3 regions of the Desulfotomaculum defluvii genome follow, and region 1 is predicted to be linked to each of the others. Evidence: predicted binding sites of a transcription regulator. Region 1 holds the regulator's gene; each other region holds the start of a gene.

Region 1 (10,725 bases):
CGGGGTATGATCTTGACATCCATGCCGGCTCTAGCTTGGCAAGATACTCCAGAAGAAATGGAAAGCCCTGGTAGAGCGGCTTGGTACTGGCTGGCCGGTGTAACAGGATTTGACCTTGTACCACTAACAATTTTGAAATCACAGATCCCTATGTTGGCTCAAGTTGAGTTACATGAGGCCGTAGTTATGAACGTTCAGCCAGTTCTAACAAAACCTAAGGAATTAGCAAATTTAAGTAAAGATGTATTAGTAGGTATCTATACTACCCACACAGGAGAAACCTATTCTTTGACCGACGGTACCGATCGTCTAACCGGTAAACAGGGTGGGGTTGTGCTAGTTGCCAAGGAATTGCAAAAGCAATTGACAGATAAGCATGAAATTAGAGTAGTCTTATCAGATAAAATTCATGATGCCCGTTACGCAACATCCTATTTAGAGTCGGAAAAGACTGCAAAGCAAATAGTAGATCAGAACACTTCCATGGTTACCATGTTGGATATACACCGGGATGCTGGACGTAGTCGGGATGATTGTTTAGTAGAAGTAAAGGGTAAAAAAGTAGCTCCCATTTTATTTATCGTTGGCTCAGATGCAAGGCTGCCTTTCCCCAACTGGAAACAAAACTATCAATTTGCCTGCAAAATAGCTGAAAAATTAGATAAGATCTACCCTGGCCTTTGTTTGGGGGTAAGGGTCAAAGAAGGACGTTATAATCAGTTTTTGCACCCTGGTGCCATTTTAGTTGAAGTGGGTTCTGATAATAATTCTCTAGAAGAAGCAAAGGCCAGCGTTACTATGTTGGCAGATGCTTTAGCTGCGATTATTAAGGAGGAATTAAAGAAGAAAGAATCAGAAACAAGGGAGAAACCAGTACTAAAGGAACAGGAAGACTCCACAGGAGCAGAAATAGATGGAAGCCAATCGGAAAATTATCTAGAAAACGAAGGGGTAGATCCAGAAATACAAAACCTTTAAAGGATACCAAAGTCAATTTTGTTATGGTAAAAAATGTATAGTAGTACCTCTAAAGGCACATCCTTATAGTGGGGAGGTGCCTTTAGATGTTAAGAAATGCTTTGTTTTTTGTGTTGGTAGGTGCCTTTGTTATAGTGGTAGGGTTTGGCGTTTACATTGCCAACGAATATTTTAACCGTTTGGTGTTACCTGAACAGCCGGCCTCAGTATTTGCTCTTTCCAGGCAAGATTCAGGAAATCTTGAAATTGATTTTTTGGGTGAAAAGCTGGAGGTAAATACAGCAGCCATAGAGAAATATGCCGATAATAGTTGGGAAATTGCCGCGGACAAATTGGTGAGCCTTAAAAATAACTCCCAAATTCATGAAAAAGTCCATTGGCTAAAAGAAACTGTACAAGAACAGTACCAAAGGATCATAGCTCTCCCTGAAATAACGGAAAAAGCAACCCTAGTCAAAGAAGTTGTCAATCAACATTGGCAGGAGCTTTTGGCATCTGAAAAGGTACAAGCTGTTAATCAGTGGATTAGGGACAAGTCTGCTGCAAATCATTAGCCATTAGATCTTAGTTTTTAGCTTTTAGATATTAGTTTTTGATTTTTGTTTTAGCTAAAGGCTAACAGCTAAAGGCTAAAGAGAAGTTGAAGCTGAACAAAACCAATGCTATAATTATATCGTATGTCGTTTTTTGAAAGCGGAGGAGTAAAGAATGTCAACCCCCCAAAATCGTATTAGAAACTTTTGTATTATCGCACATATTGACCACGGAAAATCAACGCTGGCTGACCGAATTTTAGAAGAAACCGGTGCCCTTAGTCAGAGGGAAATGACTGAACAAGTACTGGATAAAATGGATCTAGAAAGAGAACGGGGCATAACTATTAAACTTCAGGCTGTTCGTCTGTTTTATACCGCAGCAGATGGGCAGGAATATCAGTTGAATCTTATTGATACTCCCGGTCACGTTGACTTTACCTATGAAGTGTCCCGTAGTTTAGCTGCCTGTGAAGGTGCCCTGCTAGTTGTTGATGCCTCTCAGGGTATTGAAGCCCAGACTCTGGCTAACGTTTATCTAGCTATAGAGAACAATCTGGAAATTATTCCAGTTATCAATAAGATCGACCTACCCAGTGCAGAGCCAGAACGGGTAAAACAAGAAATAGAAGAAGTTATAGGTCTGGATACTTCGGATGCGGTGCTCGCGTCGGCCAAAACTGGCGTGGGAATTAAAGAAATTTTAGAACAGGTTGTGACTAAGGTTGCACCTCCCAAGGGTGAGTCTGAGGCACCTCTCCAGGCTTTAATATTTGACTCCCATTATGATGCCTATCGGGGTGTTATTGCCTACATCCGGGTAATGCATGGAACAATAAAACCTGGCATGCGCATCCGCATGATGGCTACTAAGAAAGAGTTTGAGGTTACGGAAGTGGGAGTATTTAACCCCCATATGACCTTTGTGGATGAATTAAAACCTGGCGAAGTTGGTTTGGTGGCTGCCAGTATGAAAAATGTGCAGGATGTCCGGGTAGGTGATACCATCACCTCTGCCCAAAATTCTGCCCAGGAGCCACTTCCTGGTTACCGTAAAGTTACCCCCATGGTATTCTGTGGACTATATCCAGTGGATACCGTTGACTATGAAGATTTAAGGGATGCCCTTGATAAACTAAAGTTAAATGATGCTTCCCTGATTTATGAACCAGAAACATCCGATGCTCTGGGTTTTGGTTTCCGTTGCGGCTTTTTGGGTTTGCTACACATGGAAATCATACAGGAACGTTTAGAGAGGGAATACGGCTTAAGTCTTATTACCACAGCACCCAGCGTAGTCTACCGGGTAACCACTACCAAGGGTGAGGTTATGGAAATTGATAACCCTGCCAACTTACCTCCGGTTAATAATATTGAAATAATTGAAGAGCCATACGTTAAAGCTACCATCATGGTTCCCAAGGATTTTGTGGGTACGGTGATGGAACTTTGCCAGGGTAAACGAGGTACTTATAGCAATATGGAGTATATGGGAGTTACCCGTGTCATGTTAACCTATGAGATTCCTCTATCGGAAATCATTTATGATTTCTTTGACCAGTTAAAATCCCGGACCAAGGGATATGCATCTTTGGATTACGAAATGATTGGTTATCGGCAGTCTGATCTGGTTAAACTGGATATTATGCTAAATGGTGAAGTGTTAGATGCATTATCCTGTATTATTCACCGCGAAAGAGCTACTACTAGGGGAAGAGCACTGGTAGTAAAACTTCGTTCCTTAATTCCCCGGCAGATGTTTGAGATTCCAGTGCAAGCCGCCATTGGTAATAAGATTATTGCCAGGGAAAACGTTAAGGCCATGCGCAAGGATGTTTTAGCCAAATGCTACGGTGGTGATATTAGCCGCAAAAGGAAATTACTGGAGAAACAAAAAGAAGGTAAAAAGCGCATGAAACAGGTGGGGAATGTAGAAATACCTCAAGAGGCCTTTATGGCTGTTCTCAGCATCGAAGAATAGACAGAGAGGTAGACAATATGACCTGTTATTTAAAAAATCTAAAACCAGTCTTGGAAAAGGCGGGCCACGGTACCTTAACCAAAGACCAGCGTAAGATCGTTGATAAAACAGTGCGTGCCTTAACTGGAGCGAAAGGACGCTGTCCCCAGGTTTGGCCAGTGGTAGAGGAATGGCTCCAAAAGCCTGAACAAGAACAACGATTAATCGAGGAAATACGAGACAAGCTGGTGAAGCCATGTCCATAGGTTTATACATTCATGTACCCTTTTGTATTCGCAAATGTCTGTACTGTGATTTTATTTCCTATCCACTAAGCCAGCAACAGGTGGCAGAATACCTCCAGGGACTGGAATTGGAAATTGAACTTTATCGAGAAACCCTTGGGGTAAAGAATAGATCAATAGAAAGCATCTTTGTGGGCGGTGGAACGCCCACTTCTCTTATGTCCGGGCAATTGATAAGTATTTTGGAACGGCTGGACCGTTCCTTTTCTATTGCCAAGGATGCAGAAATAACCACTGAGGCTAACCCGGGCACAGTAAGTCTTACCTATCTTAAAGAATTAAGAGCAGCAGGATTCAACCGTCTCAGCCTCGGTGTGCAGTCCACCCATCAAGAACTTCTGACAATCCTGGGTCGTATACACGATTTTAGTCAAGCTCGGGAAGCCGTTTCTCAGGCAAGGCAGGCAGGCTTTAACAATATTAATTTAGATTTGATCTTTGGCTTGCCGTGTCAAAGCCTTAGCCAGTGGCAGCAGACACTGACAGATGTAGTTGCACTGGAACCAGAGCATATCTCTTGCTATGGGTTGCAGCTAGAAGAAGGGACTCCTTTAACCTGCTCCATTGAACAAGGGAAATTACCGGCCTGTTCCGAAGAGGATGATTTGGCCATGTTTCAGTTAGCCATTGAGTTTTTAAGGACGATGGGTTATGAACACTACGAGATATCTAATTTTGCCCGGCCCGGATATTGCTGCCAGCATAATTTACTTTATTGGCATAACAAGGAATATCTGGGTTTTGGTCCGGGGGCCCATTCTCATTATGACCACTCACGTTGGAGCAACATAGAGAATATTGATAATTATGTTTCATTGCTAAAAACTGGACAGCATCCTGTGGCTGAAAAAACTTCTCTAACTGTCAAAGAACAAATGGAAGAAACGGTCTTTCTGGGCCTGCGTATGTTAAAGGGTTTAAAAATGATAGATTTTGAAAAACGTTTTGGCTTATCGATATACAAAATTTATGCCAGGGAAATTGCCCATTTGGAGCAACTAGGTTTAGTAAAATCCGAGGATGGGTATCTTAAATTAACAGAGAAGGGTTTACCAATAGCGAATCAGGTATTTGCTGAGTTTGTTTAGCTTATAGCTGTTAGTTATTAGTTTTTAGCCATTAGCAATTAAGAAACCTTCGCACATCATACGCGTCAAACTGCTAAAAGCTAAAAGCTAAAAGCTAAAAGCTAAAAGCTAAAAGCTAAAAGCTAAAAGCTAATTGGCCATAAGACGGTTGATGGCTATAAATGGTCATAAACCGCTTTATAGGCCATATATGATGCTTGCGGTATAACCTACTATCCTTGACAAATATTTTCCCATTTGCTAAATTTAAAATTAAGTTAGCACTCATCGAACTAGAGTGCTAACACCCTGTAAGGGTAAGCTAGGAGGGTGAGCCGACGTGAAAATGGATGAAAGAAAACAACAGATTCTGTTGGCCATCATTAAGGACTATGTAAACACGGCGGAGCCAGTAGGATCGAGGACCATTTCCCGTAAATATAAGTTAGGCGTCAGCCCAGCGACCATTCGCAATGAGATGTCTGATTTAGAGGAAATGGGCTATATCGAACAGCCCCACACCTCAGCTGGTCGCATACCTTCCAATCTAGGTTATCGTTACTATGTGGATTGCTTAATGCAACGGGAACAGCTTAGTGAGGAAGAAGAAGGAACTATTAGGCGTGGTTATGAAAATAAAGTCCGTGAAGTAGGAGAAATTCTGAACCGCACCGGCAGAATGATGGCTCAGCTTACCCATTATACGGCGCTGGTTCAAATGCCAAACTTTGGCATGAGTGCGTATAAACATGTGCAGTTGGTACTAATGGCTCCTACTCAGGCTATATTGATTGTGGTAATGGATACCGGTGCTGTACATCATCAAATGATGTCTGTATCGGAGAACATTACGCAACAAGATCTTGACCAAATTTCCCGTGTTCTGAACGAAAAACTGCAAGGCAAAACGTTGGACAGTATCAGATTTAATTTGATCAAAGAAATTTACTTTGAACTGTCCAAACATCGTAGTATTCTCGATTTGGCCATTGAGCTGATGCAGGAGGGAATTACCCCAGCCAAAGAGGATAAAATCTATCTCGAAGGGGTATTCAATATTCTAAACCAACCTGAGTTCCATAATGTTGAAAGGGTAAAAGTACTTCTTTCATTACTAGAACAGGGAGACTTGCTTAAGGATATCCTTGAATATCCAAAGGAAAGTCAAGGAATCACCATTAAGATCGGCAAGGAAAACATTCGCCAGGAAATTCAGGATTGTAGTATGGTAACTGCCACCTATCAAGTGGGAGATAAAATATTGGGAACCATCGGTGTATTGGGACCTACCCGGATGGACTATGCCAGGGCCGTCACAGTTGTTGACTGCATGTCACGTAATCTATCCAGAACACTTGATCGTATTCTAAAAGGGCAGGTTTGATGGAGTAAGGAGGAACCGTTTCTGTGAGTCTTAAACAACAGGCAAGCCAAGGAGCCGAGATTAATGAAAAATTAGCTGCTCTTTTAACCAATTCCAATGCTGTCAGGGCCATTGCTGCGGCTGTTGAAGGAACCCTTGGACCAAAGGGTTTGGATACCATGTTGGTTGATAAATTTGGTGAAGTGGTCATTACTAACGACGGCGTTACCATTTTAACCATGATGGAGGCTAATCACCCGGCAGCTCGTATGGTAATTAATATTGCTAAATCCCAGCAGGAAGAAATAGGTGATGGAACCACCACAGCCACAGTGATGGCTGGAGCTTTGGTTAGTGTTGGTGTTGAACAGGTGGTTAAAGGAGTTCCAGTGGCCCGAGTTATTGAAGGTATCCGTTCTGGTGTTAGAAGGGCATTGGAGGTTATGCAACAACAAGCTGTACCTTTAGATAATATAGATCATCCTTGGCTTAAACAAGTGGCTCTAGTGGCGGGTAGAGAACATCAAGATATTGCAGATTTGGTAGTAGAAGCCGCCCGTTTAATTGGTAAAGAAAAACTAGTTGAAAGAAACTTTAGACTTTCCGATACAATTATATCCCAGGAAGGGGCAAATAATCAGGTTTTCATGGGCGTTATTATCAATAAAGAAACCATGAACAAACAAATGCCCAGCCAGTTAAAAAATTTAAAGGTTCTCGTCATTGATGATGCCCTAGAACCGGAAGTAATTGAGGACGAAGCCCTCAGTACCGAGTCTGGTTTTGCACGCTATCTGGCATTACAAGAAGAATTCCGAACAAATCTTCAAAAAATTATTGATCTTGGTGTAGGTCTGGTGCTGGTGGATCGTGGTGTAGATGATACCGCCGAAGAATTATTTACCGATGCGGGTATGATGGTAGTTCAAAGGGTTCTCAATAAAGAATTACGTCGAGCAGCGGAACATACCGGGGCCAGGATTATTAAGAGAACCAGCCTGAAAAAAGACATTACCGAGTTGGAAAAATATCTAGGTCATGCCAAAGAAGTTCTGGTGGATGAAAAGTTAGAGCAGGTTTGGATTATGGAAGGTAAAGGCAAACCAATGGCCACGGTTTTAGTGGGAGCTGCCACCGAGGAAGTGGTAGGTGAAAGGGGAAGAATTGCCAAAGATGCTGCCAGCTCACTACAAGCCGCCATGAAAGGCGGAGTGGTGCCAGGAGGAGGATCTTTGGAATTGGCTGTTTCTCGGGAAGTAGAAAGGGCCCGGGAAAGCACCCGAGGCATGACTGCCTATGGGATCAGTTGCGTGGCCGAGACACTACGTCGTCCCATGGCACAAATTGTGGCCAACGCAGGTTTCAACCCCTTAGAGAAATTGGGTGATGTTTTGGCAGCCCAAGCGGAGCAGGGTAAAATTTCTTTAGGAGTGGATTGTGACAGCGGAGAAATTACAGATATGTATGAATTAGGTGTCATAGATCCAGCCCTAGTGAAAATCCACGCCATCAAGGCTGCCGGTGAAATTGCCGAAGCCATCCTGCGTATTGATACCATTATAAAAATGAAGGATTATAAACCTGCCGGTGAAGGTGGCGGGCAGGAAGCATAATAAAGAGGTGATACAGTGACCGAGGAGCAAATCAAGAACGGTCAAGAAACTGCAACAGGGACTGAGGAACAGCCCCAAGATATTAAAGATACTGTTAAAGAAACTACTGAATCTGCAGTTAATCTGCCTGATGATCCAGAAGAATTGAAAAAACTGCTACAAGCAAAGATTGAGGAGGCTGAACAAAACTACAACAGGGCTCTCAGACTGCAGGCAGACTTTGAAAATCTGCGTCGACGCACCCGTCAAGAACGAGAGGACCTGATAAAGTTTGGTTCTGAACAACTCATTAACGGGTTACTACCAGTTCTTGATAACTTTGAAAGGGCCTTGACCTCTGCTGGTGACGGAGGAGAGAAATTTGTTAGCGGCGTGGAAATGATTTTCCGTCAGCTCAATGAAGTTCTTTCTACGGAAGGTTTGACTATAATTCCGGCTAAGGGTGAGCAGTTTGACCCAAATATTCATGAAGCCATGATGCAGGTTGAAGACACCGGCGAACCAGAAAATACGGTGGTGGAAGAACTCCGCAAGGGGTATTATCTAAAGGGAAAAGTCATTCGCCCTTCGATGGTGAAAGTGGCTACATCATAGACAGAGAGTTTTAATACTTAATTTAAAGATAATTTTTTCTCAGGAGGTAAAAAACAATGGGAAAAGTAATAGGTATTGATTTAGGAACCACTAACTCCTGTGTTGCAGTAATGGAGGGTGGCGAAGCAGTTGTTATCCCTAATGCTGAGGGAGCCAGAACCACCCCATCGGTGGTAGGTTTTTCTAAAACGGGTGAACGACTAGTAGGCCAAGTTGCTAAACGTCAGGCTGTTAGTAACCCCGATCGCACCATTCAATCAATAAAACGTTACATGGGTACCAATCACAAGGTTAACGTAGATGGCAAAGATTATTCTCCCCAAGAAATTTCTGCCATGATCCTTGGCAAGCTCAAGGCCGATGCTGAAGCTTATTTGGGCGAGGCAGTGAACCAGGCTGTAATTACTGTGCCCGCTTATTTCAGTGATGCCCAACGTCAAGCAACCAAAGATGCTGGTAAGATTGCTGGGCTGGAAGTTCTTCGCATTATCAATGAACCCACTGCAGCAGCTCTGGCCTATGGTTTAGATAAAGAAGACGACCAAACCATCTTGGTATTTGACCTGGGTGGCGGTACCTTTGACGTATCTATTCTAGAACTGGGTGACGGCGTCTTTGAAGTAAAGGCAACCAGCGGTAACAACCGTCTGGGTGGTGATGACTTTGATCAGCGTATCATCGATTATCTGGTGGCTGAATTTAAGAAAGAAACTGGGGTTGATTTAGCCAAGGATAAAATGGCCCTGCAGCGTTTAAAGGAAGCTGCTGAAAAGGCAAAAATTGAACTTTCTGGTGTTGTTAGTACCAATGTTAACTTGCCCTTCATCTCTGTAGGTGCCGATGGCCCCTTACACTTAGATATCAACATTAGTAGAGCAAAATTTGATGAATTAACTGCAGATCTGGTAGAAAAGACCATGGGTCCCACCCGTCAAGCCCTGTCAGATTCCGGTCTGGATACCAGTGCAATAAATAAAATCCTGTTGGTGGGCGGGTCTACACGTATTCCTGCTGTTCAAGAAGCTATCCGCAAATTCTTGGGTAAAGAACCTCATAAGGGTATTAACCCCGATGAGTGTGTGGCTTTAGGTGCAGCTATCCAAGCCGGAGTATTGTCTGGTGAAGTGAAGGATGTATTGTTGCTGGATGTAACTCCACTGTCCTTGGGTATTGAGACTCTGGGTGGTGTATTTACCAAGTTAATTGACCGGAATACCACTATCCCGACTTCCAAGAGTCAGATTTTCTCCACCGCAGCTGACAATCAGCCATCTGTAGAGATTCATGTACTGCAGGGTGAGCGTCAGATGGCTGCAGATAACAAAACATTAGGTAGATTCCAACTGTCCGGTATTCCTCCAGCACCCCGTGGTGTACCTCAAATTGAGGTAAAATTTGATATTGACGTAAACGGTATCGTTTCAGTATCGGCCAAGGATATGGGAACAGGAACTGTTCAAAGCATCTCCATTACTGGCGGTACCGGTGGACTGTCTGACGATGAGATTAACAGAATGGTTAATGATGCTGAAAAATATGCTGAAGAAGATAAAAAGCGTAAAGAGGCAGTGGAAGTTAGAAATCAGGCAGACAGCATGATTTATCAAGCTGAAAAGATCATTAAGGATATGGGAGATAAAGCTGAAAAAGATAAGGTAGAGGCAGTACAAAAAGCCATTGAGGAACTCCGTACAGCCATGAACGGCAACGATATCGATTTAATGAAGAATAAGTTAGAAGAACTAACTAAGCCCCTGCATGAATTAACCGCAGATATCTACAAGCAACAGCAGGCCCAGCAGGATGCTGGTCAAGGTGGTTGTGCTGGCGGAGGCTGTGGCGGCGCACAAGCTGAAAAGGATAATGTTGTGGATGCCGACTACGAAGTAAAGGATGACAATAAGTAGTAACATATCATATACTATAGAGTGTTAATTACAGGGGAATCTCGATTCCCCTGTAATTTATGAATATAAGGTGGTGAATCATGGCTAAGCGAGATTATTACGAGGTGCTGGGTGTTGACAGAGGTGCCTCTGCGGATGAAATTAAGAAATCGTACCGCAAGCTAGCCCGGCAGTACCACCCAGATGCCTACAAGGGAGATAAAGCAGAGGCGGAAGCAAAATTTAAAGAGATCGCTGAGGCCTATGCAGTACTAAGTGATAGTGAAAAGCGGGCGACCTATGACCAATTTGGTCATGCTGCCACCGATGGTCAAGGTTTTGGTGCTGGTGGTTTCGGTGACTTTGGTGGAATAAATGATATCTTTGATATGTTCTTTGGGGGAATGGGAAGACAACGTAACGGCC
Region 2 (10,725 bases), on a different contig from region 1:
AAATAAAGCTTGTCCATCTGGCTGAACAACATCAGCTATCACACGGGCAGTACCAGGAACCCAAGGCAGAACCACAAAAGTAGAGAGATCCGGTTGCAACAACCAACTGGGATAGCCGCCTTGGTAACCACCACCGGCTTCCTGTACCAACTGAGCAGCAGTATCCATCGAAAACAACGCCGATGGATAATTAATCCCCTGTCCAGTAATAGTTTGCAAAAATGCCTTTGCTGGAACAAACCGAGAACGGGTAATATTAGTATTATCCGTAAGGGTAATCCTAACTGTATGAATACGATTTTCCTGAATAAGATGTCGTATATGCCGAATTAAATTTTCTCTCATTTTATCCACATCCATGCTTAAACTACTTTTGTCCCTTGTAATTATACTAAGCAAATTTCATGCCAGCACAAAGTGACAGTAATAGACACAAAAAGCCCATAATACCTGGGTGTAAATTTTCTGACTATTAAGATTGGTTTGTTGTTTATTCGCAAATTTGCCTATATAATGGAACTAACCCTGATTTATTTAACTTAATAAGTGTTGCAAAAATTAGATTGCAATCGCAATTATGAAACTTTTTTAAACCATACTTGATAGGAGAAACATATGCAAAATGATAATTCTTATTCAGATTCCAATATCCCCTTTGCCGTTGCTAGCTCTTCGGAGATGCAATCTGTAATAAGATTAGCCACTCGAGTGGCCCCTTACCCTACTACCATTTTAATTACAGGGGAAACCGGCGTAGGTAAAGAGGTACTGGCGTCTTATATACATCGAACTAGCCCTAGGTCTAGTCAGCCCTTTATCACTGTTAATTGCGGTGCTATTCCCGAAAGCCTGTTGGAATCAGAATTATTTGGTTATGAGCCTGGTGCCTTTACCGGTGCCAAACGCGAAGGGGCCCAAGGTCTCTTTGAAGCTGCCAATCATGGTACCATCTTGCTAGATGAAATCAGTGAACTTCCCCCTAAAGCACAATCAAAATTACTTCGAGCTCTACAAGAAAGGGAAATACGCCGGGTAGGTGGCACTTGGTCTAAGGCGGTGGACGTTCGGGTTATTTCCAGTACAAATGTAGATTTATGGGATTTAGTCCAAAAAGGGGAATTTCGCAGAGACCTTTTCTTTCGTTTACAGATTGTGCATATCAACATTCCTCCATTACGCAGGCGTCATGAAGATATTGAACCTTTGCTGCATTATTACTTTAAAAAGTTGGGAGAAGAGTACTCTCTACAGCGTAGCCTTTCCCAGGAAGCCCTGGTTATTCTAAAAAATTATCATTGGCCGGGTAATGTTCGGGAACTTCGTAATTTGGTTGAATCACTGTTAATTACAGTGGAAGGTAACTTTATCGGGCTCGAAGATCTGCCCACTTATTTAAGGGAGGTTCAGGTACAAGAAGAGATTCGTCCCATAAAGGATGTGGTTGATGAAGCAGAGCGGAGGGTCATTCTAGCAGCCCTAACCAGTTACAATACGCATCAGGCAGCAGATATCTTAGGGATCAATTATAGCACCTTGATGCGGAAGATTCATAAGCTTGGTATTAGAACTCATGGATAACGCAAACACCAAGGTCTGGAACTTTAAAAACTAAAAAAAATTGTTGCATTAAAAGTTCTTTATATTTATACTATATAAGTATTGCCTTAAAAAGCTTGTGACCCATAAACATAATAATTAACATCATGAGGTGGGGAAAATGAGAAGACGTACGGTTATGCGAGTTAATGTAAACTGGTCAGTGGAAATGGAATCCATGCAGAATCATGAAAAAATTAAAGGTATCAAAGTATTGACTTTTAGTCATGCAGGCTTATCTTTTCGCTGTGAAAAAGAACTTAAAGTGGGCGAATGTTTCATCATTGATTTACCCTTTGCTTCAGTTCCCATTAGTGTGGTAAGGCGGTTGGATGACCGTTATGGATCCTTATTTTTAAATATCTCTACAGAAGAGATTGCCTTAATCAAAGAATACTTATATAAAGATGATGGTAGATCTGTTTTAATGGAAGCTATTTCACAGTTCTAGTTAAAACCCTAACCCTTAATTCAAAATCACCTCATACTTATAAATAGGCAAAAAACTAGCCCCTGAGAAAATCAGGGGCTTTTTGCACTCATTTTATATTAAATATTCATTTCATTCCCCTACGACCTAAGAGTTTTAACCCTCCAATGCTAAAAAAATATTTTAGGGGAATAAATTTTTTCAGTAAAGCTGCTGAAACACCCTTGATGCGAAATTTTTTACTTTCCCCCAATCCTCTGCCCCTCCCTACAGTTATGCAAAGAAGTATTAGGCCAGGATGATGTACTTTAAGGGCTTGCCCCTTTATATTAGCATAGATATTATGGGCAACCCGTCTAGCCGCTTGAATAGCCGCCTGTGCCGTAGGCAAGACTGGTTTGCCTGTTTCGGGGTCAATTACTAGAGCACTATCCCCCACAGCATAGATATAAGGATCATCAAGATACTGCAAGTAAGAGTTTACTACAAGCCTACCCCGGTTATCCGTCTTAATGCCGGACTTAGATAAAACGGAATTCCCTCTAATGCCACCAGCCCATATTAATAAGGAGTACTTTATCTCTGGACTTGATTTTAAATATATCCTTTCCGGTGTAACTTCGGTAATTAAATCATCTATAATCACGTCTACCCCTAGGTCCTCTAAGGTTTGTTTAGCATAAACCGCAGTTTCCTCGGACATTCCAGGAAGTAGTTGCTTAGCTCCCTCAATAATGGTTATTTTATATTGTTCAGCTAAAAGATTGTACTCTTCTCTTTTTTCGTCTAGGTAGGAAGCTAGTTCTCCGGTAAACTCAACTCCTGTGAGTCCACCTCCTCCAACCACAAAATGTAACGGTTCTTCATTACTTACTTTACTTTTTTGAGCCAGCAAAAAATCTATGCGTTTATGAATCACCTGCGCATCATTAATACTGGTTAGGCTCATACTGTTTTCCTTTAGGCCTTTAATACCAAAATACTCCGGCATACTACCAAGGGCAACGACCAAGTACTGAAAGGGGATTTCTATAGCATCGTCAATGACAACTATTCGCTTATTTAAATCTATATCTGAAACTGTACCCGTTTGCAGGGTAATGTTCGATCCTTCCACAATTTCATTTAATGGGATAATTACATCATGATAGCTCCTGGTTCCCACCGCAGGCTCATAAAGTTGAGTCATTAAAGTATGGTAATCATGTTTATTAACTAAGATAATTTGATAATCTTCATGGTTTAATAATAATCTGCTTAATTCTTGGGAGACTCGGACCCCTCCATACCCAGCACCCAGTACAACAATATTGCGTTTTGTCATAATTACTCCCTCTAGTTTTACGTGTTCTGTATATCTATCTTATATAATAAGGTCAAATCAATTTAAGGTCAAAATATAATAAATGCCTTCGTAAATTTTAATAAAAATGTAATGGTTCAAGTTTAGTGAAAATCCCTTGGAAGAAATATTCAAAAGACTCTTTCGACAAGCGAAAGAGTCTTTTGGAAAACTAGCCTAAACGAGGTGCGAAGGTTTCACAGCAGGTACCATCCGAAGATTGTACACTCATATCTCCGCTGGATTTTACTTCAATGCTTTCGGCGTGGCACTCATGGTTACTATTGTATTGACATTCTTCAATCATGCATTTGCTTACACCGGGCATTCAAATCCCTCCCTCTGTTTTTGCTCAAGATTATTTTAAACCAACAGTTGTAATTGTATTCTCCCAAAATATTAGTGAATACTCCATTGATATACAAATTTACTGTCATGGAATTTTACAACATAAATTAATTTACTTGTAAAAGGTTTGTTTTAATGTAACACTATAATTAAAAAAAATTTACAGGTGGAAATGAAGAAATGCTTATTGATAAACCTCAGGGCCGTATTTGGGAACTGGATTTTCTTCGTGGATTAGCCATTATTTTCATGTCATTCTTTCATTTGATGTATGATTTAAAGGAATTCTACGGGCAACCAGTAAATTATGAGCAAGGTTTTATATATTTAATAGGCAAGGCCTCTTCAACATTATTTATCCTACTGGCTGGCGTTAGCTCCTCATTAAGCCAAAGCAACCAAAAAAGAGGGTTAAGGTTGCTGATTATCGCCATATTATTAACCATCGTTACCTCAATAGCCGTTCCCGGTTCCAATATTTTCTTTGGTATTTTACATTTTTTGGCTATTAGTATTCTTTTATATCCCTTTTTTCAATCAATGCCTCCGATGGTTTTGCTTATCGTAGGAACAGTGATCATCGGTGCTCGATTTCTGACTAAAAGTTTAACCCTTTCCACGAACTTATTGGCTCCATTGGGGCTTACCAGTCAAGATTTTTTTTCCGTAGATTACTTTCCCTTAATTCCTTACTTGGGTTTGTTTTTGTACGGTGTTGCCCTGGGTAAGCTGTTGTACTGTGATAAAAACAGTAGATTTCCCTACTCTCCTATAACACGTCCTTTTATCCTTTTGGGGCAACACTCTCTTATTATCTATCTCATCCATCAACCGATCCTTTTGCTGTTTCTTTATCTATTTTACCAATATTGACAGAGGTGACCTTTTGCTGTATTATGGTTGTAATAAGAATAATGTTCTCTAAAGGGGAGTAGCTTTTACAACAAAGTCGTCATTTCGGGTCTATACCCCGGCTTTGTTGGCAACGCGTAGTTGTTAGCAAGACCTTTACCATAGGTAAAGGTCTTTTTCTATTTAAACGATCTTTACCTATCTGGGGAAGATCGTTTTTCTATTTTTTAGCAAATATTTAAAAGGAGGATGCATAATGGAATTTCTGACTTTGGACTTTTTATCAGCCTTATTAGCAATTGTTCTTATTGATCTTGTGTTGGCCGGCGACAATGCCATAGTTGTTGGCATGGCTGCAAGGAATGTGCCTAAGGAACATCAAAAACAAGTAATTGTTTGGGGGACAGTTGGTGCCATAGTAATTCGTGCATTGGCAACCCTAGCCGTTGTCTGGTTATTAAAGATACCTGGATTAATGCTAATTGGTGGTGTTTTGTTAGTCTGGATAGCCTATAAACTATTAGCTGACGAGAAATCCCACGATCAAGTTAAATCCGTAGATAATCGTTGGGAAGCAATTCGAACTATCATTATTGCCGATGCCGTTATGGGCATTGACAATGTCCTAGCCATAGCAGGAACTGCCCACGGTAGCTTCCTACTGGTCATTCTTGGACTTCTTATCAGTGTTCCCATTATGGTTTGGGGTAGCACAATTCTATTAAAGTTGATAGAACGTTTTCCTGTTATCATTTATTTAGGTTCTGGGGTCATAGCGCTAACTGCTGCTAAAATGATTTTACATGAACCCATGGTTTCTGAATTCATGACCATAAATGTTTTTCTTGAGTACGGACTGATGTTTGCTATTACGGCTGGAGTTCTGGTTGCAGGAAAGATAAGAAAGGGCAAACAAAAAACCGTAACTTGTCAATAAAGGAACTCCACGTCAAATAAAATCTTCATAATAAAATCCAAGCCGTGGCTAAAACCACGGCTTGGATTTTCTATGCATGTTTTTCTCTGTAGCAATGTAATATATATCTGAGTGTTTTTTAGGGACCCTTTTAAAGTTTTGTCTGGTATAATATGCATATTGATTAAAAATATTTTTATCAGGGGTGACTTATGGTAGAAACGTTAAAAGCTCTTATATTGGGTATTGTTCAGGGTCTAACTGAATTTTTACCTGTTAGCAGTACGGGCCACTTGCTCTTGGGACGAAAACTCCTAGGTTTATCTGAGGCAGGTTTGTTTTTGGACACCATGCTGCATTTGGGAACTTTGATAGCCGTGGTAGTTGTTTTCTGGGACGACATTGTATATATGATTAAAAGGCCCACTAGCAAATTAAGCTTGCTAATTATCGCCGGAACCATACCCACAGCAATCATTGGTCTTACCTTTGAAGATTTCTTTGAAGAAATCTCTAAGACAGGGGTGACTGTAGGGTGGGAATTTTTGCTAACAGGTGCTATTCTGTGGATTGCGGATAATATGAAGAAAAAAGGAACCAAAAGTATTGATCAAATTTCCTTTAAGGATGCCTTTATGGTTGGTACCCTACAGGGTGCAGCCATCCTACCTGCAATCTCACGTTCTGGTTTAACCATTGCTGGTTCTTTATTCCAGGGTATTGACAAGCAAGCAGCTGCCCGCTTTTCTTTTTTACTATCCCTACCGGCTATTCTAGGTGCCGTGGTCCTGCAAGCAGCTAAACTGGCAGGAGGCCAAGCTGAATCCATTGGATTTGTCCCACTTCTGGTTGGTACAATTGCCGCTGCTATTTCTGGATATATTGCGGTAAAGTGGATGCTGGCCATTCTACAACGGGGATCACTAAAGATATTTTCCATCTACGTTTGGATTTTGGGTATTGGTATCCTAATAGCACAGTTTACTGGTAAATTTTAATTTAGAAAAACCCCCTGCATGGGGGTTTTCTTATATATTAACGATTTCTTTCCAATACTCTTTGCCACTCATGTCTCTCTAAAAAACTCCCCGCCACATTACCTTCCATCTCTTCAAACATTTTATAGGGTACTGAAAAAGCAAGAATATCCTTATCCACACACTTTCTTGCAGAAATATCAAACATCCCTATTACCGCCCGAGGCTTTTCTGCTTCAGCCTCTTTATATGGGATAATACAAGTACTATGACAACCAGCTCCAAAGGGAGCAATCACATTTAAGTTATGCTCTCTTTCATAGTTTGCCAGTACCACCAGAGCCGATAGCTGATCTGGATTTACTAAAAATACTACAACTTTGGGTATTTCACCTTCTGCAAAGTTATCCAAGGGTTTAAAAACAATATATTCAGTGGGTACATCAGTCATAGGGAGAGATTCATAAATGAACTTTTTAGCCAATGCAGGGTTTTTGATGTATCCTTCCCCATGCTCCAGTGCAGGCATATTTCTTACAATATTTTTTCCTATTTCGCTATTACAGAAATCCTTGTTACCTGTGGAAAGAAAATATTCAATACCTCCGGGAAACTGAGTATAAGTGTTGCCAAACCCTAGCCCAGTACCTCCACCAATACATCCATAGGTTTTCCTATCAAAAACCACGGTTTTACCCCGGGCTGCAGCACCCATCATTGCTGCCACACAACCCCACCGGCCTTCCTTGAACTGAAAGGCATCTTTTGGTTTTTCATTAGTTAGTAAAATTCCAACCGGAACATACTTCATCTCAATAGCCTTGGCAATCTTACTTTGCACGGTAACACCTCTTTCCCTTTTCTTCTATTCTACTTGGTAATAGTTTATATGAAAATAGTAAACTTTAGTGTAAGTATTTAGTTTGAACACTGTAGCCAGCTATGCTAAAGGATTAGACCACTTACATTTACAAACTACATCGCCAGTGTTAAAATATATGTTTGATGCCACTGGCCATTAGAAAACAAATCCTCTTATAATAATAATTCTGATATGACGGTGGTTTTATAAGAACGATAGCTCCTGGTGAAGGGACTTGCGTTAAATTACTAAATTTGAAGGAGCACACCTATGAGTATATTCCGAACTAAAGATGTTGAATTAATGATCAAAGAGTCCAAAAGACATGGTCTAATAAAGTCATTAGGTGCTTTTGATATTACATTAATTGGTATTGGTGTAATCATTGGTACTGGTATTTTTGTTTTAACCGGTGTGGCAGCCGCTCAGTATGCCGGACCAGCCCTGATGTTATCCTTTGTTCTTGCAGGCTTAACAGTAGCCTTTGTCTCTTTAGCCTTTTCAGAACTGGCAGCCATGATCCCTGTTGCCGGCAGTGCTTATACATATACCTATACAGCACTGGGTGAAGCTTTGGCCTTCTGGGTTGGCTGGGGTCTTGTATTGGAATATACAGTGGGGGCCAGCGCAGTGGCAGGCGGTTGGTCTGCTTATTTTACTGGCATTTTAGCCTCTGGAGGAATACACCTCCCAGAAGCACTAACAAAGGTTCCCTCCGATGGAGGTATTGTTAATTTACCGGCTGTATTAATCTCATTATTTTTGATGTTGATACTTGTCAGAGGAACTAGGGAAAGTGTCAATTTAAATAAAATTTTAGTTTTTATCAAGTTAGGTGCTATCTTTATCTTCTTGTTTCTGGCAGGTCCACAGGTTAACCCTGCCAACTGGGATCCCTTTCTTCCCTTCGGCTGGCAAGGTGTAGCCACAGGAGCCGCGGTAATCTTCTTTGCCTACCTTGGCATTGACTCCATTGCCACCTCCGCAGAGGAAGCCAAAAACCCAGGACATGATATGCCCATTGGCATCCTAGCTTCACTGTCTATATGTACAGTATTGTATATAACTGTGACGGCAGTAATGACTGGTACTACGCCCTATCCACAATTAGATACAGCTGAGCCAGTCACCTATGTATTACGTAATCTAGGCTATAACCTGGGCTCTGCACTGGTGGGAACTGGTGCCATAGCTGGCCTAACAACTGTTCTCGTGGTTATGATGTACGCCCAAACCCGGTCTTTTTTTGCCATGTCCCGTGATGGCTTAATTCCACGTTCCTTATGCAGGCTTCATCCAAAATTTGGTTCACCTTATATTGTAACATTCATTGTTGGCATAGCTGTTGCTCTATTGAGTGGGTTTACCCCCATTCATCTTGTTGCTGAAATGTGTAGTATTGGTACCCTGTTTGCCTTTTTTATGTCTATTATTGGTGTGATGCGACTCCGCAAAACAAAACCTCACTGGGAACGGCCCTTTAAGTGCCCGGCACTTTTCATCATTGGTCCCTTGGCTCTTATTTTCTGTGCCTTCGTCATGGGCAATTTACCAGCCCATACCTGGAGAAATTTCTTAATCTGGATGACCGTTGGTGTCATAGTTTATTTTGCCTATGGTCGGACTCATAGTGTATTAGCTAAAACAGAGGAATTTGATAAGAACTTAACTTAAATTAATTTTTAGCCGATACAAGGCCAGGGATACCCTGGCCTTGTATCTTCAGTGTAAACCACTGGCAGGGCACCGTTCGCCCATTAAACTATCAAACCAGGATATAACTTGATAATTGATAGCCTCCTCAGGTGCCACTTTAATTATCATAGCATAGCATCTTGGGCAAAGCTTTTTCCCGGCTAAGTTAATTAGCTCCTGTGGTATGCCTAAGCCTTTTAAACGTACCTCCCGATCTGGCACATCTATTTCTGGAACATCCACAGCTTTTTTACTTACTACAATTAGTCCGGTTTCACCCGTAAACTCTGGGTCATTTACCAGGGAATAACTTTTTCCTAACTGCTTGGTTAATTTTTGATATTTTACTGTAAAAACATCAGGTATATCTCCATTAATAATAAGCTTAAAACTTCGTGGATCCCTTAATGCCTCAGCTATTTCTGGGTAGGTGGCAGGTTGGGACACCTGACCCTTGGTAAGCATTTTCATAACCCTTTCCCTAAACTGACCAAGGTATCTATTTTTCTCTGCCTTCTTTATTTCGGGTGGACCATTTAAACCCGCTGAAATTGTTTTTTCAATCTCATTCTTATTTAACCAGGAACTTATGACTTCTTTATGGATTTCCTCACTCATTAAGGTTCCTCTCCTGTTTCGTATGTGATTTAAAATTAAATCTAGCCATCAGCCTTAGCACTGAAGAAAAAAGGGTACTTATATATGATATAAGTACCCAGAACATATTTAATCTAACCAAGTTTTCCAATAATATCTCTGGCAATAGCAACACCACAGGCACCAGCTTGGGCTAATCCACGGGTAATACCAGCACCATCGCCACCAGCATACAACCCTTCAATCTGTGTTTCAAAATTAGCTGTCAGAATGGGGCGAGCAGAGTAAAACTTCGCTTCTACTCCATAGAGTAATGTATGTTCAGAGGCAATCCCAGGTGTTACCTTGTCCAGTGCTTCAATCATTTCCATAATACTTTTCATTGTATTATAGGGTAGTGCTAAACTTAAGTCCCCAGGTTCAGCCTCTTTTAATGTAGGTTCAACAAAACCTACTTTTATTCGTTTCTCAGTTGACCGCCAACCTTTTTTTAGATCACCATACCTTTGCACCAATACACTACCGTTAGATAAATCATTTGCTAGCCTTGATATGGCTTTGGCATATTCTATGGGCTTATTAAAAGGATAGGAAAATTTATGGGACACCAACAGTGCAAAGTTGGTGTTGTTACTACCTAAGCTCTTATCCTTATATGCATGTCCATTGGCCAGCATTACACCACTGTGGTTTTCTATAACTACATAACCTGCAGGATTACTGCAGAAGGTTCTCACAGTGGTACCAACTGAAGTACGGAAAATAAATTTACCTTCATAGAGATGTTCATTAATTTCTTCCATGACAGCGTTTAGGGTTTCGACTCTTACACCTACATCCACTTGGTTACTTAACATTTCCAGGCCAATTTTCTTAAACACGGTGGACAACCACTCAGAGCCATCCCTCCCGGGTACAATAACTATTTTCTTGGCCAGGAATTCTTCGTTATTCTTTGTAATAATACCTTTAATAGACGATTTTCCATCTACTTGTTCATGGATTAAGTCTACTACCTCTGTTTCGTACTTCATGTCAATATGATTTTTAAGGTATTCATAAATATTTTTCAGTATCTCTAAATTCTGCTCAGTTCCTAAATGGCGTACC
Region 3 (10,725 bases), on a different contig from region 1:
AATAACTTCTTCATCATGGGCAGCAGCAACTGCTATTATCTTTTTGGGCATATTAACTGCCTTTTTCCGCAATGCGTCAAATCCGCTGTAGTTCACAGTTTATCCTCCCCTCTAGGTTCCTTCTATGAACTAAAAGGTTGAACCACTAATAATTAATAAGAAGAAATCTTTTCTTATGTTTAACCATGACGATTACTAACAAGATCCTTTTAAGGTGATGAGGTTACTCCATTAAGTGGAGTAACCTCATTTAAGTTTTACAACCACCAACAAATTATTCTTAGTCTTATACTGCAGTGCTGATTTATTTAACAGTATATTTATTTTGCAAACGCATCACTTTATCAAGCTTTTCATCAACAAGAAGATCTGCTACTGCATAGGGTGGTTTGTTTTCTTTCTTGGAAATTTCAAGAATACAGCCTACTGTATCATAAATTAAGCTTGCATTCTTAAAAGCACGTTCTTTATTGAAACCATAGAATTCATCAGCCACTGCAATAAGTCCACCAGCATTCACTACATAATCCGGCGCAAAAAGAATACCCAGCTCGTGCAATTTATCCCCATGGCGAGGCTCAGCTAACTGATTATTTGCTGCTCCGCAAATAGCTTTACAAGTAAGTTGATTAATTGTTTTGTCGTTAATAATTGCACCTAAGGCATTTGGAGAGAAGATATCGCATTTTACACTAAAGATTTCATCAGGTTTAACGATTGTAACTTCTGGATGAGCTTCCTTTACTGCTATAATATTCTCTTCGAAAATATCTGTAGCAATTACTTTTGCACCTTCGCCCAGTAGATGTTGGGTAAGAACTTTACCAACCTTACCAAGGCCTTGAATAGCAACCGTTAAGTCCTTTAAGGAGTCAGTGCCAAAGGCTGCTTTGGCAGTTGCTTTCATCCCTTTATAGACACCAAAAGCAGTAATAATCCCAGAATTTCCACTACCACCAAACTCTTCTGGCAATCCGTTCACAAATTTAGTTTGTTTATTAGCAGAAACAAAGTCTAACCCGGTGGTTCCAACATCTGTCCCAGTCCAGAAACGCCCCTTCAGAGTTTCCACAAATGTTCCTAAAGCTTGGAAAAGTTCATCGGATTTATCTTTCTTGGCATCGCCAATGATAACAGTTTTACCACCACCACACATTACATTAGAAATAGCGCATTTATACGTCATACCACGGGAAAGACGTAGTACGTCTATGATTGCATCCTGTTCACTTTCATAATTCCACATTCGGCATCCGCCTAAAGCTGGTCCTAAAGTAGTATCATGTATACCAATAATTGCTTTTAGCCCGGTGGTCTTATCATAGTTAAAGATTAACTGTTCGTGGCCATATTTTTCCATTTGTTCAAAAATACTAAACACTTGATCATTTTCATTCTTTGACATCATTTTTGCCTCCTAAAAAATTTAAGCCTTCACTGTAGCTGCGGGTTTACGAATACTTGAATTATCTGATCGCCATATAGCAAAGCCTGTATACCCATAGGTAATTGAGAATAGTGGAACAAGCCAACACATAAAAGCATATGGTGCAAAATCATAAGCACTTACGCCAAGAATACCAAAGATATAAAAAGCATGAACGCTCCAAGGCACAAGGGGACTTGCAATACAACCACCATCTTCTACTGTCCGAGAAAGGACTCTCAAATGTAACCCTCTTTCTCTGAATACTGGGGCATAGGCACGTCCCGGAATGATCATCGTAACAGACTGGCTACCTGTCCCGATAAGCATGATATAACTAGCAAATAAAACTGCGATAATCAGTCGACCAACATTGGTAGCCCATTTTAGACTTGCATCTACAATGGTTTCCAATACCCTAGTTTTTTCTAAAACACCACCAAAGGAAACTGCAGCAATCAATAACATTACTGTGCTAGTAATACTATTGATTCCACCACGACTCAGCAAGGAATCTAATTGCTTTACCCCTGTTTGGCCTACATAACCATTAACTGCAGCATTACAAATGGCATTTATTGATTGTCCTTGAATTACGAATGCAACTATAGCACCAAGGACAACAGAGAGGGTAAGAAGTGGCACCGCAGGGACTCGACGATAAGCCAATACCATCAATACCAGAGGCGGAACCAATGTCCAGAGTGATAGATTGAAGGTGGAACCTAGCGTCTGTAGGATAGTTGCAATCCCACCCCCAAGGTCTCCTCCGCCTGTATGATTCATACCCATGATAGTGTAAATAATAGCTGTTAGAACAGCAGCAGGTAATGTTGTCCACATCATTGAACCAATATGGCTAAACAAATCAACTTCACAAACAGAGGAGGCAATATTTGTTGAACTAGATGCAGGAGACATTTTATCTCCAAAATAAGCTCCAGAAACAATCGCCCCAACAATTAACGGTAATGGGTAACCAAGTGCTTGACCAACACCCATTAAAGCAATACCAACTGTTCCTATGGTCCCAAATGATGTCCCAGTCATGGTAGAAGCAACCACGCACAATAAGAAAGTTGAAACAAGAAAACTAGATGGAGATATAAGTTTAAGACCCCAATAGATGATAGTTGGAATAGTCCCCCCAAGAATCCATACACCTACCAACATACCCACAACTATCAAAATAAAAATAGCAATATTAACCCGATACACAGACTCGAACATACCTTCTTGCAAAGTTTTCCATGAGTAACCAAAGTATTTGCCAAATAAACAAGCGATTACTGTTGCAATAATCAATGCAAGTACAGCAGGTAATTTTGCAATAACTGTGCCCCATAATATAAACATTACAGGGATTACAAATGCCATAGTGGCTTCAGACAAACTTGGTTTTCTTTCACTACCATCTGCCAATATGCTCAACCTCCATCTCAATATATCTACCAAAAATGAACAATAAACTCATAACCAATTATGCTTACGGATATTCAACAGCACCGCAGTGCCTTACGGTGACCTAAATAGCTACCTCTTGCATTATTAGGCACAAAAGTTAAAACTATCCCTCCTAACTGTGGTTTTGTGTAACTTTTCAACAAACACCAGATTCCATGCATGGTTTCCTCTTAGCTATTATGATAAGTAAATTACCTGATTAAGTCTGTTGTCATATTTACAAGTTAATTATTTTTTGAGATAATTTACTTTTTTAGAATACACATTAGCATTTACATTGTCCGATTTGACAAAACATAGTATACTTTTCATGTGCATTAGCTATATCAGAGGGGACATAATAACTATGAATACAAAATTAGAATTATTAGGCTCTCCGTGGATATACACAGACCAGCAAATTCAATGGGATAGTGTCTTGAGCAAAGGAAGAGTTAAGCAAGTTAAAAAAAAAGGTATTATTATAGATGAAGGTAAACTGATTGACTGCCTTTATTATTTAAAAAATGGACGGGTTAAAACCGTTGCAATTAGTCCTTCAGGACATCAGAAAATTGTCTGGTATATTGATTCAGGTTGTATTTTTGGCGAGACACCCTTTTTTAACCAGAAACCATGTGACTATAGTTTTGTTGCCCTTACTGATTGTGAAATCTATGTATTCCCTAAAGAAGTGGTATTACAAGAAATAATTGCGAAACACCCCGATCTTACCATATCTATTATCCAAATGTTATCAAGGAAAGTTCATATTTTATCAACACAAGTAGAAGATTTCACATTCAACAAACCAATCGTACGTGTGGCCAAACTAGTCTACCTGCTGCACCAAGGACATAATCTTACAGATAAAAAAGGTACCCCAATGATTCCCCTTACACAGGAAGACATAGGGGGTGTTTTAGGAATGCACCGGGTTACTGTAAACCAAGCACTAAAACGTTTAAAGGAATTACATGCATTAGAAGATCACACGCGTCATGTTATAGTAAAAGATCTAGATATATTGAAAGGAATATTTAGCAAAATAGACTAAGATAGGTTGTAGCTTCTTAAATGCTTAAAGGTACATGGAGTCAGGGCTGCAAATATTGCATTTTTTTATAAATAATGCAATATTTGCAGCCCTGATTCCGTATTATGAATTGGTAAGACCTATGCTGAAGAAAAAACACCCTGTTTGAGGACTTTGCTGAAGAATAGCTTGGACTGTACAAGGATGCTTTATAATATGGGAATTAATTTCAGTGGAGAACTATAACTGATTATCATATTTTCTTTCTGGTCAGTTGTTCACACATCACACGTAATAGGAACAGACTAAAATTCTAAGATCCTAACTAATAAAATTAACATCTTTTTCGTAAATTGCAAATACTCGTAAAATAATGTATTATTAGCTTATTATTTATCATAATTTGTCAAAAAATATAGAAACGGCAAACTTAACGAAAGTTAGGGACGCAAAGCCTTGGGTCTAAGCCTATTAATAGGTATGATTGCCAGGTTGCCTATACATATGGTGTTTTTACAGTGTAAAGGTAATTGTGTCTTGGTTTGCCCTTCAAATACAAATTTGATGGTTTTTTTTATGATATTACCAACCCCACACATCTCTTTATCCTGATTTTAGATCCAAATCCTGTTCTCAAAAGTTTTTCCATTCAGTTATCTATCGGGGTCAAACCTCCGCATAAAACAACGAACTAATCTTGCTCTAAATATAGATTTAGGTGTTTTGTAAAAATTAAAGGTCATATTCAATTTTTATCATAGCCAGTGACCAGCAGGGATCATGAAAGTTTATTTTGTAATAAAAATCAAAAGATCAGAGCAGAGGTTTCACAAAACCAACACCTATTAAATAAAGAAATAGAAAATGTACAGTCTCTTTCAGCTCAAATTAATGAAGTACTGGCTTTTATTAAACAGATAGCCGATGAAACTAAAATGCTAGGTCTGAATGCAGCAATTGAGGCAGCACGCTCAGGCGAAGCAGGTCGAGGTTTTGAAGTTGTAGCCCAAGAGATTAGAAAACTATCTGATGAATCTAAGCAAACAGTTATAAGAATACGAGATTTAACAACTAACATACAAAAGTCAGTTCATAAAACACTGGAATCTTCCAGCTCTACTTTAAGCACTACCGAACAACAAGCAGCTGCAGTTCAAGAGGTAAATGCAAGCGTTGAAGAAATAATGGCACTATCCGAGCAACTTAGTAAACTATCTAATGATGAATTATAAAAGGATGGTGTTTCAATAATGGCCAGAACTAAAGCTGTAATATTTGAGATTAGTAATATTAAGTACGGAATAGACATAATGTCCTCCCAAGAAATTATTAAGCTTCAAAAAATAACTCCTATTGCTGGCACATCTGGTGTTATTGAAGGGGTTATCAGTTTAAGAGAAAAGGTTATTCCCGTGGTAAGATTAGGACGGTATTTAGGTTTACCAGAAGGTGAATTTACTGAAGACACTAGAATAATTATTTCTGATGTCAGTAATCGTAAGTATGGCTTAATAGTTGATAACGTATGTGAAGTAGAGGATTTCCAGGATGATGAAATACAACAGGTAGAACTAAAGGTTGGAAGTAATCAATATATTAAAGGTATCGTTAAAAAAGGTGAAGAGTTATGGTTAATCTTAGACATTGACAAATTTAGTTTTTAGTTAAATGGTTATTAAACAAAGCCAAGCGGTCGGAAAGATCTCTTGGCTTTTAATTTTGAAGATACCTAGTTAGTACCAAGCACATTAGATTCAACAACTCCCCCTTTGTGTCTTTCAGAAAACTATATTAAGTTCTGATAATATGCTAGTTTGCCTTATTTTAGATAAAATACCTGCCCTGCCAAATATAAACTTATGTTACCCAAAATGATGTTATGTTCACTAATATAATTGTTTAGTCATGATATGGGCTAGTCCCCAATTATTAATTTTGAGTTCTTATAACCTCTTTTAAGTATTGTTCCAACTATGTCTAAAAAATTTAGTCTTGTATTGTAAAGGAGTTGTTTAATACCTGGGGCATCTGTTAGTTGCTTGCCATACAAAAACTTGCTGGAAAAATATTATTTTTATTTTCCCTCTACGGTATAATCAAATTAGTTGAATTACATGCAACAAAGGATGGTATACTAAGGTGTCTTGGGATCATACCAGAACGGTATATATGCACGTAATCAAATCAATGAAAAAAGAGGCCTCCCAAAAGTTGAACTTATGAGAAGCCTCTAAGTATCCATACCTCTACCAGGTATGGATTTGTGTTTTGACGGAAAATGTTACCCTTTTGTTACCCCACAGGGTTTCTAAAGGGCCCTGAACAGCTCAAACCCTTGGCATGAGCGGGATTCAGGCTTTTTCTTACATCATGCCGCCCATGCCACCCATACCGCCCATTCCGGCCATTGGGTTAGCGCCTTCCTTTTCAGGCTTATCAGCTACCAAAGTCTCGGTGGTCAGAACCATAGCTGCAATGGAAGCAGCGTTCTGTAAAGCAGAACGGGTCACTTTAGCTGGGTCGATAATACCCGCAGTAATCATATCAACATATTCTTCAGACATAGCATTGAAACCTTTGCCAGTGGTACGTACTTTTTCTACCACTACAGAGCCTTCCAGACCCGCATTGTTAGCAATTTGACGCAGGGGCTCTTCCAAAGCACGCTTAACGATATCTACACCAGTTTTAGCGTCACCATCCAGCTGAATGCTGTCTAAAGAGGAAATAACATTCACAAAGGCAGAGCCACCACCGGGAACAATACCTTCTTCAACAGCAGCACGGGTAGCGTTTAGAGCATCGTCGATGCGCAGCTTTTTCTCTTTCATTTCAACTTCAGTTGCAGCACCAACCTGAATTACAGCTACACCGCCAGCCAGCTTAGCCAGGCGCTCTTGCAGTTTTTCACGGTCAAATTCAGAAGTGGTTTCTTCGATTTGCTTCTTAATTTGAGCAATACGTCCTTCAATTTGAGCTTGCTCTCCAGCTCCGCCAACGATGATGGTTTCTTCTTTCTTAACACGAATTTGACGGGCAGTTCCAAGCATTTCTAGATCGGCTTTATCCAGTTTCAGACCAACTTCTTCGGTAATTACGGTACCACCGGTCAGAATAGCGATGTCTTCCAACATAGCCTTACGACGGTCACCAAAACCAGGAGCCTTTACGGCAACTACATTTAGAGTACCACGAAGTTTGTTCAGTACCAAAGTAGCCAGAGCTTCGCCTTCCAGATCTTCGCAAATCAACAGTACAGGCTTGTTGCCGGTTTGTACAACCTTTTCCAAAACAGGCAGAAGTTCTTGTACAGAGGAAACCTTTTTATCAGTGATTAAGATATAGGGATCAGTCAGGGCTGCTTCCATCTTATCAGTATCAGTGATCATGTAAGGAGAAATATAACCACGGTCGAAGTTCATACCTTCAACTACTTCTAAATTGGTACCGATACCTTGGGATTCTTCAACGGTGATAACACCATCTTTACCTACTTTTTCCATAGCTTCAGCAATCAGGTTACCGATAGAATCATCGTTGGCAGAAACGGTTGCAACTTGAGCAATAGCTTCTTTGCTTTCGATGGGCTTAGCCATTGCTTTAATTTCTTCAACAGCCTTTTCAACAGCCTTTTCGATACCACGTTTAATAATCATGGGGTTAGCACCGGCAGCTACGTTCTTGAGACCTTCACGTACCAGTGCTTGAGCTAAAACAGTAGCAGTGGTTGTGCCATCACCGGCAACATCATTGGTTTTAGTTGCTACTTCCTTGACTAATTGAGCTCCCATATTTTCAAAGTGGTCTTCCAGTTCAATTTCACGGGCGATAGTAACACCATCGTTGGTAATGGTAGGAGCACCAAATTTTTTCTCGATTACTACGTTACGACCTTTGGGGCCGAGGGTTACTTTAACAGCTTCGGCCAGAGCATTAACGCCTCTTTCTAGTGCTCTGCGAGCATCTTCGCGGAAGATAATTTCTTTTGCCAAGGTTTATAACCTCCTTAAGAATCTAAAATTACTGAGTAAGTACAAAGAAAAAATTATTCAATAACAGCCAGAATATCCATCTCACGCAGGATTAAATATTCTTCTTCTTCCAGTTTAATTTCATTGCCAGCATACTTGGAGAAAAACACCTTATCCCCTGCCTTTAAATCTAGGGCAGCACGCTGACCATTTTCCAGCAGACGACCAGGGCCTACAGCCACGATTTCACCCTGCTGGGGCTTCTCCTTTGCAGTATCAGGTAGTACAATACCACTTTTAGTTTTTTCTTCCTGGGGCAGTGCCTTAACTACTACCCTGTCACCTAATGGTTTAATCACAAAAAACCCCTCCTTGTAAAATATTAAGGTTTTTTAATTAACGGGTAAGCTCTTCTGTTAGCACTCATCAGTGTTGAGTGCTAACACCTAATAAATATAATATAGAACAAGAAATTTAAAAGCAAATACTCCGTCAAACAAATAAATCCAATTATGCTTGTATAATCCAGAATACGGATATTTTCCTTTTAATTTCTCCTTCTACATTACATTTACATAGGTTCTTGCCTATTACAACCCCTATTAGATATTGTTGCCATATACCAGGATATTTTATGCAATTTTTTTTACAAAATTTAGTTTTTTATGATTGTCCGCATTCTCCCCCACGACCAGTTAATATTTCTATTCCATGGGGTAACACCGGCAAAACAACCTCCAGACACTCCCGAACTCCTTTAACACTACCAGGTAAGTTTATTATTAAAGTTTTACCCCTAGTGCCACTAACAGCCCTTGAAAGCATAGCCTTTGGTGTTTTTTTCAAGCTCTCAGCTCGAATGGCTTCTGCTAGTCCAGGCACCTGCCTATCTATTACAGCAAGGGTAGCCTCTGGTGTATTGTCCCTAGGTCCCAACCCAGTTCCGCCAGTAGTGAGAATCAAATCCAAACCCTTTTCATCGGCAAATTCAATTAAGGTGTCTTTAATAACTTCTAGGTCATCAGGTACTATACGATATTGTTCAACAGATCCTAGCTCCTTGACCATATCTCTTATTGTGGCACCGCTGATATCTTCCCTTTGTCCCTGGGACCCCTTATCACTCATGGTTACGATCCCTATTTTGTACATTATATCTTCACCTCAGTTTTGATCTAATCTTCACACATTGGTAGCATTAAGGTACAATAAAGGTATAGAATTTTCCTTCACCTTCTAGGAGGTTATCAAATGGTCTGGCAAATAAACAAAACAACAACTAAAATTATCCGCGTTAAAGGTGACAAAATAATAACTACTGAAGACTCCCTTGTACGAGAAGTACCCATAACACTGTTTTTAAATGATCAAGAGTTTGTTACAATGGTATGTTCTCCCCAGGCAATTAAAGAATTGGCCGTTGGATTTCTCTGCTCGGAAGGACTATTACAGTCACCAAATGAAATAAAAGACCTACGAATTGATCAAGAAAACGGGGTAGTTTACCTGGATGCACCAGGTATAGAAACAGAGTCCAAGTTTTTAAAAAGAAACATCACAACCTGTTGCGGTCGTGGACGGCCTGTCTTTTACTTTGTCAATGATGCAAAAAGCATGAATAAGGTGTCTACCAATATATTGGTAACCCCAGGGCAAGTATGGGATTTATCTGATCGCTTAGAAGAGATGTCCCAACTTTTTAAAGAAACCGGGGGCGTTCATAACGCTGCTCTATGTAATCCCACAGAGGTTATTTATTTTTATGAAGACGTGGGACGTCATAATGCAGTGGATAAAATCTTTGGTAGATCCTTTTTAGATGGTATTACTTTAAATGATAAAATTCTTGTCTTTAGCGGTAGAGTCTCTTCAGAAATTGTTATTAAAATTGGTAAAATGGGATTACCAGTAATCATCTCCCGCTCAGCCCCCACAGATTTAGGCCTAGAAATGGCTGAAAAACTAGGTATTACTGTGGTGGGTTTTGCTAAAGGAGAACGCATGAATGTCTATACTTATCCAGAGCGGGTGTTGGGGTAGGTAGTCAAAACCTACCCCAGTTTTTTACTAATTCATGCAAACCAAGCTTAAACCGTATTCCTATTACTTTCTCAAAGGTCTAGGGGTTAACCGCTAATTGCTATTGGCTAATGGCTAACAGCTAATAGCTACTCCCCAAAACACTGGTTGAAAATCTCCTGACTAACCTTTCCCATCTTTCTGCGAAACTCTCCAAAACACTTGACCAGTTTACTTCCTTCAGGTGTCAGTGTGGCACCGCCACCTGAGTCTCCCCCCACTTGGGTTTGAACAAGCAAAAATCCCCAGTTTTTTTCTGCCTTTTTTATTTTGCCCCAGGCAGCACGGTAAGACATGCCCATACTTTTAGCTGCCTGGGATATGGACCCATAACGTTGCACATTCAAAAGAAGATAATAGAGCCCATCTCCAAAATCCGTCTCCCCCATTTTCAACCATACTTTACAACCTGGTTGAAAATGTTCTTCTAGAGGCTGATTCAGGTTTTCCGGGTCATTCTTCTTCATACTTCCTCCTAGATTCCTTGACGATACATAACACCGCCGCAATCCCGCAAATCATAGCCACCCAGGGCTTCTACCTGCTGTCTAAACTCTGTGGTTGCAATTACTTCTAGCAAACGTTTGATATATGGTGTTTCCCAATATTCACCTGGAATACAGAGGTCATAGCGTTCTTCCACCACCGGGACAAAATCTAGCTCCAATGCCTTGGCCGCTGCCAAGATACCCAGTGCGGCATCAGCAGCTCCACTGGCCACAGCCGCTGCAACGGCCATGTGAGTATATTCCTCCCGGGTGTAACCATAA

The links. Region 1 encodes HrcA, which represses chaperone genes, less so after heat shock. Its sites were predicted from a motif close to TGTTAGCACTCNNNNNNNNNGAGTGCTAACA; they were not measured.
Region 2: a site for HrcA is predicted at 9,689-9,719, ahead of ACYQ03_RS15250 (YueI family protein). Genes of this name have one in related genera too.
Region 3: a site for HrcA is predicted at 8,291-8,321, ahead of groES (co-chaperone GroES). Genes of this name have one in related genera too.

Annotation. Positions count from the first base shown of each region.
Region 1 is NZ_BAAHYV010000007.1:35,449-46,173, forward strand. Features, by position in the region: gene spoIIP (stage II sporulation protein P) at 1-978, shown strand, start outside; gene ACYQ03_RS07225 (hypothetical protein) at 1,065-1,532, shown strand; gene lepA (translation elongation factor 4) at 1,687-3,492, shown strand; gene ACYQ03_RS07235 (hypothetical protein) at 3,510-3,737, shown strand; gene hemW (radical SAM family heme chaperone HemW) at 3,728-4,864, shown strand; gene hrcA (heat-inducible transcriptional repressor HrcA) at 5,184-6,227, shown strand; gene ACYQ03_RS07250 (TCP-1/cpn60 chaperonin family protein) at 6,251-7,819, shown strand; gene grpE (nucleotide exchange factor GrpE) at 7,835-8,413, shown strand; gene dnaK (molecular chaperone DnaK) at 8,470-10,320, shown strand; gene dnaJ (molecular chaperone DnaJ) at 10,401-10,725, shown strand, end outside.
Region 2 is NZ_BAAHYV010000008.1:4,951-15,675, reverse strand. Features, by position in the region: gene ACYQ03_RS15300 (glutamine synthetase family protein) at 1-345, opposite strand, end outside; gene ACYQ03_RS15295 (sigma-54 interaction domain-containing protein) at 616-1,578, shown strand; gene ACYQ03_RS15290 (PilZ domain-containing protein) at 1,718-2,047, shown strand; gene ACYQ03_RS15285 (NAD(P)/FAD-dependent oxidoreductase) at 2,154-3,350, opposite strand; gene ACYQ03_RS15280 (DUF1540 domain-containing protein) at 3,541-3,696, opposite strand; gene ACYQ03_RS15275 (heparan-alpha-glucosaminide N-acetyltransferase) at 3,897-4,589, shown strand; gene ACYQ03_RS15270 (TerC family protein) at 4,825-5,505, shown strand; gene ACYQ03_RS15265 (undecaprenyl-diphosphate phosphatase) at 5,697-6,482, shown strand; gene ACYQ03_RS15260 (DUF169 domain-containing protein) at 6,520-7,302, opposite strand; gene ACYQ03_RS15255 (amino acid permease) at 7,594-8,997, shown strand; gene ACYQ03_RS15250 (YueI family protein) at 9,046-9,636, opposite strand; gene ACYQ03_RS15245 (NAD(P)/FAD-dependent oxidoreductase) at 9,750-10,725, opposite strand, start outside.
Region 3 is NZ_BAAHYV010000006.1:473,861-484,585, reverse strand. Features, by position in the region: gene ACYQ03_RS05050 (phosphate acyltransferase) at 1-96, opposite strand, end outside; gene ACYQ03_RS05045 (Leu/Phe/Val dehydrogenase) at 305-1,405, opposite strand; gene nhaC (Na+/H+ antiporter NhaC) at 1,427-2,848, opposite strand; gene ACYQ03_RS05035 (Crp/Fnr family transcriptional regulator) at 3,237-3,926, shown strand; cyclic di-GMP riboswitch class I at 4,319-4,405, shown strand; gene ACYQ03_RS05030 (methyl-accepting chemotaxis protein) at 4,670-5,137, shown strand; gene ACYQ03_RS05025 (chemotaxis protein CheW) at 5,156-5,569, shown strand; gene groL (chaperonin GroEL) at 6,269-7,897, opposite strand; gene groES (co-chaperone GroES) at 7,951-8,235, opposite strand; gene ACYQ03_RS05010 (MogA/MoaB family molybdenum cofactor biosynthesis protein) at 8,540-9,028, opposite strand; gene fdhD (formate dehydrogenase accessory sulfurtransferase FdhD) at 9,128-9,916, shown strand; gene ACYQ03_RS05000 (winged helix-turn-helix domain-containing protein) at 10,045-10,422, opposite strand; gene ACYQ03_RS04995 (molybdopterin biosynthesis protein) at 10,431-10,725, opposite strand, start outside.